Regions from separate parts of the Phyllobacterium sp. 0TCS1.6A genome, predicted to be linked through region 3. Evidence: riboswitches for the same ligand, from Rfam matches in the RefSeq annotation. Region 3 holds a riboswitch; each other region holds the start of a gene.

Region 1 (3,203 bases), on a different contig from region 3:
TTGCCGACCTCGCCGTCTACCTCGCCGGCGCAACCTATACGACCGGCCAGGCCTACAATATCGACGGCGGCTGGACCGTCTGAGGAAAGAACATGACCCGCATTACCGACCTTCGCGTCTTCGATATCCGTTTTCCAACCTCCCAAAGCCTGGACGGATCGGATGCGATGAACCCCGATCCGGACTATTCCGCAGCCTATGTGGTGCTTGATACGGATACTGACGGCCTCTCGGGGCACGGCCTGACCTTCACCATCGGGCGCGGCAATGAAATCTGCTGCCTTGCCATCGAAGCGATGAAGCATCTTGTCATCGGCCTCGATCTTGCCTGGGTGAAGGAGAACCCGGGGCGGTTCTGGCGTTTCATCACCGGCGACAGTCAATTGCGCTGGATCGGGCCGGACAAGGGGGCGATGCATCTTGCTACCGGGGCCGTCGTCAATGCCGTCTGGGATCTGCTGGCCAAGCAGGCCGGCAAGCCGGTCTGGCAGCTCGTCGGCGAGATGACCGCCGAGGAGATCGTCGATATCGTCGATTTCCGCTACCTGACCGACGTGCTGACGCGGGACGAGGCTTTGGAAATTCTGCGCAAGGCAGAGCAGAGCAAGGCGGAACGCATCGAAACGCTGAAGCGCGAAGGCTATCCCTGCTATACGACATCCGCCGGCTGGCTCGGCTATTCCGACGAGAAGCTGCGCCGCCTGTGCCAGGAAGCGGTGGATGCGGGCTTCAATCATGTGAAGATGAAGGTCGGACGCGATCTGGAGGACGACATCCGCCGTCTTACGATCGCGCGCGAGGTCATCGGACCGGACCGCATCCTGATGATCGACGCCAACCAGGTCTGGGAAGTGGGCGAAGCCATCGACTGGGTGAAGAAGCTTTCCTTCGTGAAGCCGTTCTTCATCGAAGAGCCGACGAGCCCGGACGACGTTGCCGGCCACAGGAAGATCCGCGAGGCGATCCACCCGGTCAAGGTGGCGACCGGCGAGATGTGCCAGAACCGCATCATGTTCAAGCAGTTCATCGCCGAAGGCGCGATCGACGTGGTGCAGATCGATTCATGCCGCATGGGCGGCCTAAACGAGGTGCTCGCCGTCCTGCTGATTGCGGCCAAGTATCAACTTCCGGTCTGGCCCCATGCGGGCGGCGTCGGCCTTTGCGAATATGTCCAGCATCTGTCGATGCTCGATTATGTCGCCGTCTCCGGCACCAAGGAGGGCAGGGTGATCGAGTATGTCGACCATCTGCACGAGCATTTCGTCGATCCATGCGTCATACGCGATGCGGCCTATATGCCACCCTCGCTTCCCGGCTTCTCCATCGAGATGAAGCCCCAGTCCATCGAGCAATATCGATATCGCGGCTAGCACCTGCGAAAACCGCGTATCTGCGGCACGGCCGGCCATGAGGCGGGCCGTGTCGTCTTGCGTAAATGCCATGTCGTTTCCGCACCTATCCTTTTATCTTGCCTAGTGCTCATATGGAGCTGCTTGAGGTGCCGCTTCTAGGGGAGCGGAGAATTGGGAAGCCGGTCTGAACCCGGCGCTGCCCCCGCAACGGTGGTGGAGTAAAACGCGGCAAAAGAGCCACTGGGGAATTCCCGGGAAGGCGTCGCGGCGTCCTGCGAGGGAGCTCCAGAGCCCGGAAACCAGCCCCAGGCCATAAACCGACTGATCGCGGTGGGCGATCAAGGAGTATGATAATGCCCGGTATGCCCGTGCAGGCATCTTCTCCATCACCACCAGTCAGTTCTTTCGCAATATTGGCAGGCGAGGACACGACATGGATATTCAAGCGGAACTACTGAGAAGCCTCAGGCAGCGCAAACAGGGCTACGGGCTGGAGCAGCCCTTCTATTCCGATCCGGATTACTTCCGGCTGGACATGGAGACGATCTTCTACCGCGACTGGCTGTTCGTGGGCCATGATTGCGAGGTGGCGCGCCCCGGCAACTACTTCACCGTGCAGGTCGGCGACTATCCCATCGTCATCGTGCGCGACCGGGAGAAGAACATTCGGGCATTCCACAATTCCTGCCGCCATCGCGGTTCGCGCATTTGCGCGGGCGAGCGCGGAAGCTCGGCCAAGCTTGTGTGCCCCTACCATCAATGGACCTATGAACTCGACGGCCGGCTGCTGTTCGCGCGGCAGATGGGCGATGATTTCGATGCGAGCCAGTTCAGCCTGAAGCCGGTGCATTGCGAGAGCGTCGGCGGATATGTCTTCATCTGCCTTGCCCAGGTGGCGCCGGATTTTGGGCCTGCACGCGCGCTGCTAGAGCCGTATCTGGCCCCGCACCGCCTGACGGAAACGAAGATCGCCTATCAGAGCACGATTGTCGAGAAGGGCAATTGGAAGCTGGTATGGGAGAACAACCGCGAGTGCTATCACTGCGCAGGCAACCATCCTGAATTGTGCAAGACGTTCCCCGAAGCGCCGAGCGCAACCGGCATTCAGGGATCGAAGAGCGATCCGGAGATCGTCGCCCACTGGGACAAGTGCGAATCCGAGGGCCTGCCGAGCATATTCCGCATCTCCGACAATGGCCAATACCGTGCAACGCGGGTGCCGCTGCTGGGCGAGGCGGAAAGCTATACGTTGTCGGGCAGGCGCGCCGTCGGCCGCCAGTTGAGCGACGATGTCAATGCGCGCCGGATCGGCTCGCTGCTGCTTTATCATTATCCCGGTACCTGGAACCACATTCTCGCCGATCATGCCATCTCGTTCCGGGTATTGCCGCTCGGTCCGAACGAAACGCAGGTGACGACGAAGTGGCTGGTGCACAAGGATGCGGTCGAAGGCGTCGATTATACGATCGACGAGCTCACCCATGTCTGGCTCGAGACCAACGACCAGGATCGCAGGATCGTCGAGGAGAATGCATTCGGCATTCGCTCGCCTGCCTACGAGCCGGGACCCTATTCGCCCGAGCATGAGGGTGGCGTCCTGCAATTCCTCGAATGGTACGGCAACATGATGGAAAGCCGTCTCGGCGGCGACGCGAAGCTCAGCAGGGTGGCATGATGAACATGGGCGTTCCCCAGGGCCACGGTTACAAACATCTCGACCAGATGCAGCCGTGGAGCGACAGGCTGCACCTCCTGGAGTGCCTGTCGGTCGTCGAGGAAGCGCCCAACGTCAAGACCTTCACCTTTCGCTCCGACAATCAGAACTGGTTCCGGTATGAGCCGGGCCAGTTC
Region 2 (3,203 bases), on a different contig from region 3:
GGCAGCGGCGTGTCCGAGCCGCCAAGGCCAAGGCTGGCGGCAAGGGAGCGAATGACCTCTCCCGGCGCGATGAAGGTCGATCCATAGGCGACGGACAGCACGGCAAGCGTGGCGATCAGCACCACGCCCGCGCCCAGTCCGAAGATCGTGCGGCCCGGTATCTGCACTCAGAATGCTTCCGGGTGCATCGCGTTGGCGATCTTGGCGATTGCCTCGACATTGGCCGGCCCGGGCGTCAGTTCCGCATAGCGCAGGGCGACGAAGCGTTGGTTTCTCACCGCGTCGGTCTCCTTCATCGCCGGGTGCGATTTCAGGAAGTCGAGCAGCTTGGCATAGCCCGCATTGTCCTGGTAATCGAGCAGCACGAGGAATTGCGGGTTGCGCGCCGCCACGGTTTCCCAGGATGTCGTGCCCCAGCTGGTTTCCATGTCGGCCATGATATTGGTGCCGCCGGCTTCGGCGATCATCGCGGTCGGGATGGCGAACTTGCCGGCCGTGAAAGGCTTGTCGTCGCCTGAATCATAGAGGAAGACGCGGGTGCCGCTGTCGCTGCCGATCTTCGACCTTATCTCGGCCAGGCGCTCTTTCCAGCCGGCGATCAGCCTGTCGGCCTCGGCCTCCTTGCCGAAGATGATGCCGAGCTTCTTCATGTCGCCATAGAGCAGTTCCATGGTCGCCGCCGGCCTGTTCCTGTCGAGATGGATGCAGCTTTCCGTCAGCTCCAGCGTCTTGATGCCATAGGGCGCCAGCGTATCGGGCGTCACGTCGCCGCCGGGCTTCATGCCGTAATACCAGCCGGCGAAGAAGAAATCCGGGCTTGCCGCCACGAGGTTTTCCACGCTGGCATATTTCGGCGCGAGTTCCGGAATGTCGCCGAGCTGCTGCTTGAACGCATCGTCCAGCTTGTACCAGCCGGTAATGCCGCTGACGCCGACGATCGACGGCTGCAGGCCGAGCGCGAAGGCCATCTCGCTCATATTGATGTCCTGGATCACCGCCCGCTTCGGCGCGCTGTCGAAGGTGACGGAGCGGCCGCAGCTTTCGACGGTGACTGGGAAGGCAAGCGCCGGCAGCGGCACCAGCAGCGCAAGCATGTGAGCGAGGGATAGCGCGAACTTCTTCATGATTTGCTCCGTATGGGCTGGGATGCGGAATGGGGGAGGCTGGCCTCGAAGACCATCAGGTCGCGGTCCTGCGAGGGATGGCGCATCCTCAGCACGTCGAGGGCGAAGACGTCGCTGACGATCCGCGGCGTCAGGCATTCGTCCGGGGTGCCGGTCGCGACGACCCGACCCTGCTGCATGACGGCGATGCGCGTGGCGAAGGGGGCGACGAGCGGCAGGTCGTGCAGCACGGCGATCGTGGTGACGCCGAGGCCGCCGACCAGCGCCAGCAGCTCGCTTCGCGCCCGCGGATCGAGATGATTGGTCGGCTCGTCGAGGAAGAGCACTTTCGGCTTCTGGCAGAGGGCGCGGGCGAGCTGCATGCGCTGGCGCTCCCCGCCCGACAGCGAGGCGACCGGCCGGCGCGCGAATGCCGCCAGATCGACGCGGACAAGCGCCTCCTCGACGATTGCCGCGTCCTCGTCGCGCCTGAAGGCGCCGCTGTGCGGGATGCGGCCGAGCGCGACATAATCCTGCACGAGCAATTGCCCGGCGGGCGCATCGGTCTGGCCGACGACGGCGATCAGCCGGGCACGGTCGAGCGGCCGAAGCGCCGCAATGTCGTCGCCATGGATGCGGACGCTGCCGGAGGAGGGCTTCAGCAGCCCGGCCATCATGCGCAGCAATGTCGATTTGCCCGCGCCGTTCGGACCGATGATCGCCAGCCGCTGTTCGGCGCCGATCTCGAGGCTCGTCGGCTCGACCAGCATGCGGCCATTGCCGGCGCGGTAGCCGAGCGCATCCATCGACAGGGCGGGCTCACTCATTGAGATATCCTCGATGCTGCATGATGGGCAAGCCATAATGATATGTTATAACATGCGCAAGTGTCGGCGAGGCATTTGACCTTGCCGGGCCGCAGGGCGACGCTCACCCACGGAGCGGCGGGAGACGATGCGAAGAGGGCGGAGATACTTGCTTTCGGCGTTGGCATGTCCGGCTGTTCTGGAAGGGGTCAGCAGGGACGATTATGCCTCCGAAACGGACCGGGCCTTCGAATGGACCGGAAAAGTAGACGCGAATCTACCGGCACTGCATCGCCGCCGGCACACCCCGTCCGGTTCGAGTTATCCGTTTGATGGCAGGTCTCCTGGCTTGCGGGTCGTCATTCCGCCCTGCCTTCCCGGTTTCCCAGTGGCATATCGGGCTTCACTCACCGCCTACAGTTGCGGGGGCAGCCACGGCATCGGTCCCGTTTGGGTACGCCTTACCGTGTTCCCTTTTCATCTCCGGCTTTGTCGAACCGGAGAAACCATCGCTCGAATCTGTAACCCAAAGCGCAGGCAAAGGGAACAGCCCGCACTGGCCGGCTGGCGATAAAAAGCGGCAGGGAACAAATTTTGGGCGTGATCAAATTTTGAGCGTGACAAGGCCCCGCAGTAGGTTAGCTTAAGGTGGGCTTCGCACCCGAGGGATCTCTGTCTGGATATGAGGCCACATGGCAATACAAGCTGCGCTCTACCATCTGACGCACTATAAATATGATCGGCCCATCCGGCTCGGGCCGCAGATCATCCGGCTCCAGCCTGCGCCCCATTCCCGCACCAAGGTTCCAAGCCATTCGCTGAAGGTCAGCCCGGCCAATCATTTCGTCAATCTGCAGCAGGACCCATACGGCAATTTCCTCGCGCGTTTCGTCTTTCCGGAACCGGTGAGCGAATTGAAGATCGAAGTCGATCTCGTTGCCGACATGACCGTCTACAATCCGTTCGATTTCTTCGTCGAGCCGGAAGCGGAGACCTGGCCGTTCGAATATCCGCAGGAGCTGCGCCGGGACCTGTCGATCTATACGGAGCCCGAGCCATGCGGGCCGCTGGTGGCCGATTTCCTCGCCTCCATCGAGAGGACGCCGGTCAATACGGTCGATTTCGTCGTCGCGCTCAATGCCCGCCTGCAGCGCGAGATCGGCTATGTCATCCGCCTCGAGCCCGGGGTGCAGGAGCCGGAGGATACGCTGCGCGCCGGAACCGGCTCGTGCCGCGATACGAGCTGGCTTCTCGTCCAGGTACTGCGGAATCTCGGGCTGGCGGCGCGGTTCGT
Region 3 (3,203 bases):
GGTAGTGCCAGGCCGGACGTCTCGATGACGATATGATCAGGCCGATCCTCGCGGTCCAACAGCTTGGTCATTGTCGGAATGAAGTCATCGGCCACGGTGCAGCATATGCAGCCATTGTTGAGTTCGATGACGTCCTCGTCCCGGCAGGCTTCGATGCCGCAGCCCTTGAGCAGTCCGCCATCGACGCCGAGATCGCCAAATTCGTTGATGATCAGCGCGATACGCTTGCCATCTGCGTTTTCCAGCAGATTGCGGATCATCGTCGTCTTGCCCGATCCTAGAAAACCAGTGATTACCGTCGCCGGAATCTTGTGCCCCTGCATTTCATTATCCCTTCATTTTGAGCGGCAGCCCGGCTGCCAGAAAATAAACACTCGCGGCAACCTTGGCCACCGCCTGGTGGAGCCTGCCGGCATGGTCGCGGAAATCGCGCGCCATGCGGTTCTCCGGCACGATGCCGAGGCCCACTTCGTTCGATACGAGCAACGTCGCGCCTTCCAGCTTGGGCAGCAGCGCGACGAACCGCGCAATTTCCTCGTCCACATCCTTTTCAGCCATCATGAGGTTTGTCAGCCATAGCGTCAGGCAATCGACGAGAACCACATTCTCCGCCCCGCAATTCGCCTCCAGCGCCGCAACGAGATCGAGCGGCTCTTCTACCGTCACCCACGAAGCGCCACGTCCTTGTCGGTGAAGCGCGATACGCTGTGTCATCTCCTCATCCCAGGCACGCCCGGTTGCGATATAGACGAAGCGCTTGCCTGAACTTTCGGCTAGTCCTTCGGCAAAGCTCGACTTGCCGGACCGCGCGCCGCCAAGCACGAGCGTGCAGCCGCGATCCAGTTCATGCATCAGACTTCAAGCTCCGATTGAGCGTAAGTCTGCAGGAGCCAGCCCAGCGAGATACCGAGTACGGCCCAGAAGAAGAGGTTCGTCGCCAACGTCGATACGGCAAATTCCGATGCCAGCGTCGGCGGAACCGGCGAGGTGAGATTATCGGGCTCGGGCGCGCCGTAGAGATGAGGCGCGACGATGAGCGCAATGCCGGCGATCTTCGCCCAGATGAAATCTTTAAGCACGATCAGATAGAGGCCGCCGGCCGTGAGCAGAACTGTGACCAGCCACCAGGTCTGACGGGCCGCGAGATCGGCAGCGGGCATTGCGGGCAGTTCCGGCGCAAGGCTGAAAGCGGGTGCGAAGTTGAAGATGAAGAACCCTGCCAGACCCCAATAGACGCCGTTCTGCAACGTGATGCGACGGCCGAGAAACAGGGCGGCTGCGCCGGTCACCAGTGCAAAGCCCGCACCCGCAACGAGATTGATCAGCAAGGTATTGCCAAGCCGTCCTAACGGGAGTTCTGCCCCGGCCTCCTCGGCATGTTCATGCGGCGTCGCAGCGGCACCCTGCGCCGCATGGTCCGATTCGTGCGAATGCCCGCCCTCGCCTTCGAATTGTTCGGCGTGCAGGATCAGAGGTACGTTTCGGACATACATGGCCGGCGTGAGAAGGATACCGGCGAACAATCCGGCCACGATTGTAGCCAGAAGATATTTTACCAACATGGTTTCAGTCCCCATCGGAATACGATTGTGCCGATACCGCAACGATATCGGTCAAAACCGCAGGTTTTTCGGCAATCAAGCGCGCTAAAGAATCAGATTCAGCTTCGGCTCAGTGGCAGGGAAAACCGTAGGAATGGCGCGTATCATGCGCGGTATCGTGCAGCATGTCGGAATGGGCCATGCCGACGCCATAAATGATGAAGACACCGAGCAGCAGCGAGACGACAGCGGTCGTCATACGCGAAGCAAGCGGTATGGAAATCGTATTCGAAGTAGAAGTGGCAGCCATAACAACCTCCGTGCAGGGCCAGAAGGGACAATCCTTCGGTTCTGGGCATTATTGCCCTTTGACTGGCAGGTCTCCTGGCTCGCGGGTCATAAGATCCTTGCCTCCTTCCCGGTTTCCCAGTGGCTGCTGCAAGCGCTTCGGCTCGCAGCGATGGCATGATCCTATCCGCTCTACAGTCGCGGGGTCGGCTACGGTTGGACCGCCCTGATGGGTACGGTCGTCGTATTCCCTTTTGATCCCTAAGCCTTTGGCCAAGCGGGAACCAATCAATCCCGAACGTTAGTCACCAAGCGCGCGAAATGTCAAAACAAATCCGCCATGGCCTTCACCGGGAGATCGAACTGACGGAAAGGAGCGCATCGATGTCCAGAACCTGCTCGAGTTGCGCGGCGATGGCGTCAAGGGCGAGTTCCACGCCTGCCTTGTAATTCGACGGTTCCGCCACAACTCCCATCGAACGCAGAAACTGCGTCCTGAAATCGTCGGCGCCGAACAATCCATGGAGATAGGTTCCGAAAACCTTGCCGTCAGCGGAAGTCGCTCCATCATCGATCCCATTGATACGCGTCGCAGGCCGGGTGCAATCGGGCCCGGCAGTCCTGCCGAGATGGATTTCATATCCCTCCAGCGGCAAGTCGAAATGCAGCGAATGCGCCGTCACATTGCGCACGGTCTTTTCAGGCTCCATGATGGTCGTGACGTCGAGAAAACCAAGACCATCGACCTCTCGCGCAGGTCCCTCGATGCCGTCAGGGTCGAATATGCTGCGCCCAAGCATCTGGTAGCCGCCACAAATGCCGACAATCGTGCCTCCCCGCCGGCGATGGAGATGAAGATCCTGATCCCAGCCATTCGCTTTCAACTGCTGAAGATCGCCGATGGTGGATTTGGAGCCCGGAATGATGACAAGGCCGGCATCGGCCGGTATCCGCTCGCCTCGGTGCACCCAATTGAGTTCGACGGCCGGCTCGCTGCCGAGTGGATCAAGATCGTCGAAATTCGCGATCCGGTCGAGCACCAGCACGGCGATTTTCAGCGCGGGGCCGGCACTTCGGGTCAGCCGCTCCAGCACGACCGAATCCTCCGCCGGCAGGCGCGCCGCATCCTTGAGCCATGGAACAACGCCGAAGGAACGCCAGCCGGTAAAATCGGTGATCGATTTCAACCCTTCGTCGAACAGCGATACGTCGCCGCGAAACTTGTTTATGATATAGCCGGCGATCATGCCGCGATCCTCTTGCGGCAAAATGGTGTGTGTACCGACGATGGACGCGATGACACCGCCACGGTCGATATCGCCGACGAGCACCACCGGAACACCGGCGCGCGTTGCAAAGCCCATATTGGCGATG
Region 4 (3,203 bases), on a different contig from region 3:
GCCTGGGCCAGGACGGAGAGATTGTCCTCCATCACCTGCGCGATCCTGTTGAGCATGACGCTGCGTTCGGCAGCGCTGGTGCGGCCCCAGCCTTCCTTGGCGGCATGGGCGGCGTCGAGCGCCGCTTCCACGTCGCTGGCGTCCGATCGCGCCACCTCGCAAAGGACCTGGCCGTTCACCGGCGAGGTGTTCTCGAAATATCTGCCGGCCTTCGGTTCGACGAACTTGCCGCCGATGAAATTGCCGTATCTGGCCTTGAAGTTGGGTTTTACAGTGCGGTTGAATTCTACCTTGTTCATGGTTTCCTCCCTTGCGCCGGCTCCTGCAGCGGACTGCTGCAGATGCAATACGCGCGAATTTCCGGGCCGCCTCCTGCGGCTATGGAGAGCTTCGCGCGCTCTGGCGCGGCTGTCATCCCGCCATGGCGAGTTGATGCCGGCATTTGTCGCATATCTGCGACAGGCGATCGTCCCACACTAGTTCAGGCCGAGCTTCTTCAGCTTGCGGTGCAGCGTGGCGCGGCTCATGCCCATCATGCTGGCGGCAACGGAGACATTGCCATTGGCCCGGCGCAGCACGCGCTGGATGACGCTGCGTTCCGCCGCGGCGAAATCGGCGGCGGCGTCGCGTTCATGGCCCAGCAGATTGGCTGCCGGCAGCGGCGTCCGCAGGTTCTCGTCGGTGAGGCCCAGCAATTGCCGGGCGGAGCGCGACGCGCCGATGACGAGATCGTCCTGGTCGACCGCGATCAGCGCATTCAGCGCGCGCTCGCTGCCGGGGTCGCCCTCGGCCATGACGATGCGCGCCCGCGGGAAGGCCAGGCGGAAATTCTCGGCCTCCACCCGCCGCGCCGCGTCTGAGACCGCCATGCCGATCAGCCGCACCACGCCCTCGGTCAGGTCGGCGCGCGCCGAGGAAACGTCGATGACGGCCATCAGCCGGCCGCAATGATCGAAGATCGGCGCCGACGTGCAGGAAAGCGCCGTGTTGCGGCTGCGGAAATGCTGGTCGCGATGGATCGTCAGCGGCCGCTGTTCGGCGATCGCCGTGCCAATGCCGTTGGTGCCCTCGCTTTCCTCGCTCCATACGGCGCCGGTCCACAGGCCGACCTTCGAGAAAGTCGCGTCATCGCCCTCATAGCCGCGCCGGTCGACCGGCACGCCGTTCTTGTCGGCAAGCAGCACGCAGCAGCCGGCGCCGCCGACGGCGGAATAGAGGCGGTCGAGGGAAGCGGAGGCGGTGGATATCAGGGAGCCGAGCCTTTCGCGCGCTTCGCGCAATTCGCGGTCGGTGAGGATGATGGTCGGCCTGCGCTCGTCATCCGGCTGCAAGCCATAGAGGCGCATCGATCGCCCCCATGAAGCGACAAGCGCCGATTTCGCCGCTGCATTGCCGGTCAGCGCCGTCTGAATCTGTTCGGCATGCAAGCCGTTCTGACTTTTCTCCAAGTCCCTCCTCCCGAAGTCTTGGTCATCAACTTCAACACTAGGCCAGAACCGCCGCAGGTCAAGCCCTGACGGGCCGCTCAGCCTCGATGAGCGCACGGAACAATTCGTGCAGCCGCCGCGCCCCTTCATGCCGGCTGGCGGGAGATTCAAGCCGCGCCACTTCGCGCCGCGCCGCCTCGGCAATATCCGAGCCCTGCGGGCGCGACAGCAGCCAGCGCATGAAAACATCCTCGGGCGCGGTGGAGGCATCGACATCGCGGCGGATGCCGCTCCTGTTCTGGCAGAAGGAAAGACCCATGATAAAAACCCCGATCATCGTGATGGACGGGGCTTTGCGTCTGAATTGCAGCAGCGGGCCGATGCAAAGCGACACAGGACACCCCGCCCGTGGACATTCAACATGTTTCGGCAGGTCTCCTGGCTCACAGGTCATCATTGCTGGCCGGCCTTCCCGAAGCGGAAATTGCTTCAGTGGCTTACCGCACCATCCGCGAAACCCAGGGTTTGCGAATGGACGGGGACAGCAACTCGCTGTTTACAGTTGCGGGGGCAGCGTCGGCTTCGGCAGGCGTTCAAACCTGCCTCACGGACTTCCCTCTTAGCTCCCTGCCTTGCGGCAGGAAGAACCGGAACGGCGCTATAAGAACCACCGCCGGCCGATCCGTCAAGGGAGCATCGGCGATATACCGGGGAAACTCGGCCATGGCGGAACCGGCCGGCCTTGCGGCGCTCCCGGAGGCCGCCCCATTCTCCGCCTTTGCCATTGCTTCTTGCCTCTCTCGCGCTACAATCCCGGCGAAATTGGCGTGAACGGGAGCTTTTTGCGCGAGGAACGCGTCAAATCCTTCCGTTCTGGTGCCTGAACTCAGCGAAAATGGAGACAGCGATGGGCTTACGCATTAACGACACTGCGCCGGATTTCACTGCCGACACCACCCAGGGCGAGATCAGGTTCCACGACTGGATCAGGGACAGCTATGCGGTGCTTTTCAGCCATCCGAAGAATTTCACCCCGGTCTGCACCACCGAACTCGGCTACATGGCCGGTCTTGCGCCCGAATTCGAGAAGCGCAACGCCAAGATCATCGGCATCTCCGTCGATCCGGTCGAGAGCCATTCGAAATGGAAGAACGACATCAAGACGGCGACCGGACACGAGGTCGACTATCCCCTTATCGGTGACAAGGACCTGAAGGTCGCCAAGCTCTACGACATGCTGCCGGCCGAAGCCGGCGATTCTTCCGAGGGCCGCACCCCCGCCGACAATGCCACCGTGCGTTCGGTTTTCGTCGTCGGCCCCGACAAGAAGATCAAGCTGATCCTGACCTATCCGATGACGACCGGACGCAATTTCGACGAGATCCTGCGCGCCATCGACAGTATCCAGCTGACGGCGAAGCACCAGGTGGCGACTCCGGCGCAATGGAAACAGGGCGAGGATGTCATCATCACCGCCGCCGTTTCCGACGAAGACGCGGAAAAACGCTTCGGCGGTTTCGAGCGCGTCCTGCCCTATCTGCGCAAGACCAGGCAGCCGGCAGGCTGAGCGGCATCATCGCGACTTGATGGCTTGCGGGAGAAAATTCTCCCGCAGGCCGCTCCCGCGCAATGACATGCCCTGACGGGCGGGCCGAAACATGGTCTAACCCAACGTCGGAAGATCCGTGGAGGGATGTCTCCGATGAAGCCGTGCAAGAAGGTGAAATATTCCGACGGGGACCTGTATCTGCGCCTGCGGGAACTGCGCGACATGCT

What was found. Region 3 has a riboswitch for cobalamin ahead of OSJ75_RS01740 (CbtB domain-containing protein). Riboswitches for the same ligand answer to the same signal wherever they lie in the genome.
Region 1: it holds a riboswitch for cobalamin, as region 3 does, so the genes downstream of both, OSJ75_RS19130 (aromatic ring-hydroxylating oxygenase subunit alpha) here and OSJ75_RS01740 (CbtB domain-containing protein) in region 3, are expected to answer to the same signal.
Region 2: it holds a riboswitch for cobalamin, as region 3 does, so the genes downstream of both, OSJ75_RS20510 (ABC transporter ATP-binding protein) here and OSJ75_RS01740 (CbtB domain-containing protein) in region 3, are expected to answer to the same signal.
Region 4: it holds a riboswitch for cobalamin, as region 3 does, so the genes downstream of both, OSJ75_RS05280 (hypothetical protein) here and OSJ75_RS01740 (CbtB domain-containing protein) in region 3, are expected to answer to the same signal.

Annotation. Positions count from the first base shown of each region.
Region 1 covers NZ_JAPMAB010000010.1:39,698-42,900, reverse strand. Annotated here, with positions in the region: gene OSJ75_RS19140 (SDR family oxidoreductase) at 1-83, shown strand, start outside; gene OSJ75_RS19135 (L-fuconate dehydratase) at 93-1,370, shown strand; cobalamin riboswitch at 1,480-1,675, shown strand; gene OSJ75_RS19130 (aromatic ring-hydroxylating oxygenase subunit alpha) at 1,786-3,027, shown strand; gene OSJ75_RS19125 (hybrid-cluster NAD(P)-dependent oxidoreductase) at 3,027-3,203, shown strand, end outside.
Region 2 covers NZ_JAPMAB010000011.1:108,241-111,443, forward strand. Annotated here, with positions in the region: gene OSJ75_RS20500 (FecCD family ABC transporter permease) at 1-167, opposite strand, end outside; gene OSJ75_RS20505 (ABC transporter substrate-binding protein) at 168-1,124, opposite strand; gene OSJ75_RS20510 (ABC transporter ATP-binding protein) at 1,121-1,930, opposite strand; cobalamin riboswitch at 2,226-2,435, opposite strand; gene OSJ75_RS20515 (DUF2126 domain-containing protein) at 2,602-3,203, shown strand, end outside.
Region 3 covers NZ_JAPMAB010000001.1:370,145-373,347, reverse strand. Annotated here, with positions in the region: gene cobW (cobalamin biosynthesis protein CobW) at 1-323, opposite strand, end outside; gene cobU (bifunctional adenosylcobinamide kinase/adenosylcobinamide-phosphate guanylyltransferase) at 328-852, opposite strand; gene OSJ75_RS01745 (CbtA family protein) at 852-1,562, opposite strand; gene OSJ75_RS01740 (CbtB domain-containing protein) at 1,672-1,851, opposite strand; cobalamin riboswitch at 1,898-2,133, opposite strand; gene OSJ75_RS01735 (cobyric acid synthase) at 2,177-3,203, opposite strand, start outside.
Region 4 covers NZ_JAPMAB010000002.1:231,112-234,314, forward strand. Annotated here, with positions in the region: gene adh (aldehyde dehydrogenase) at 1-299, opposite strand, end outside; gene OSJ75_RS05275 (GAF domain-containing protein) at 477-1,448, opposite strand; gene OSJ75_RS05280 (hypothetical protein) at 1,507-1,746, opposite strand; cobalamin riboswitch at 1,838-2,094, opposite strand; gene OSJ75_RS05285 (peroxiredoxin) at 2,335-2,994, shown strand; gene OSJ75_RS05290 (hypothetical protein) at 3,130-3,203, shown strand, end outside.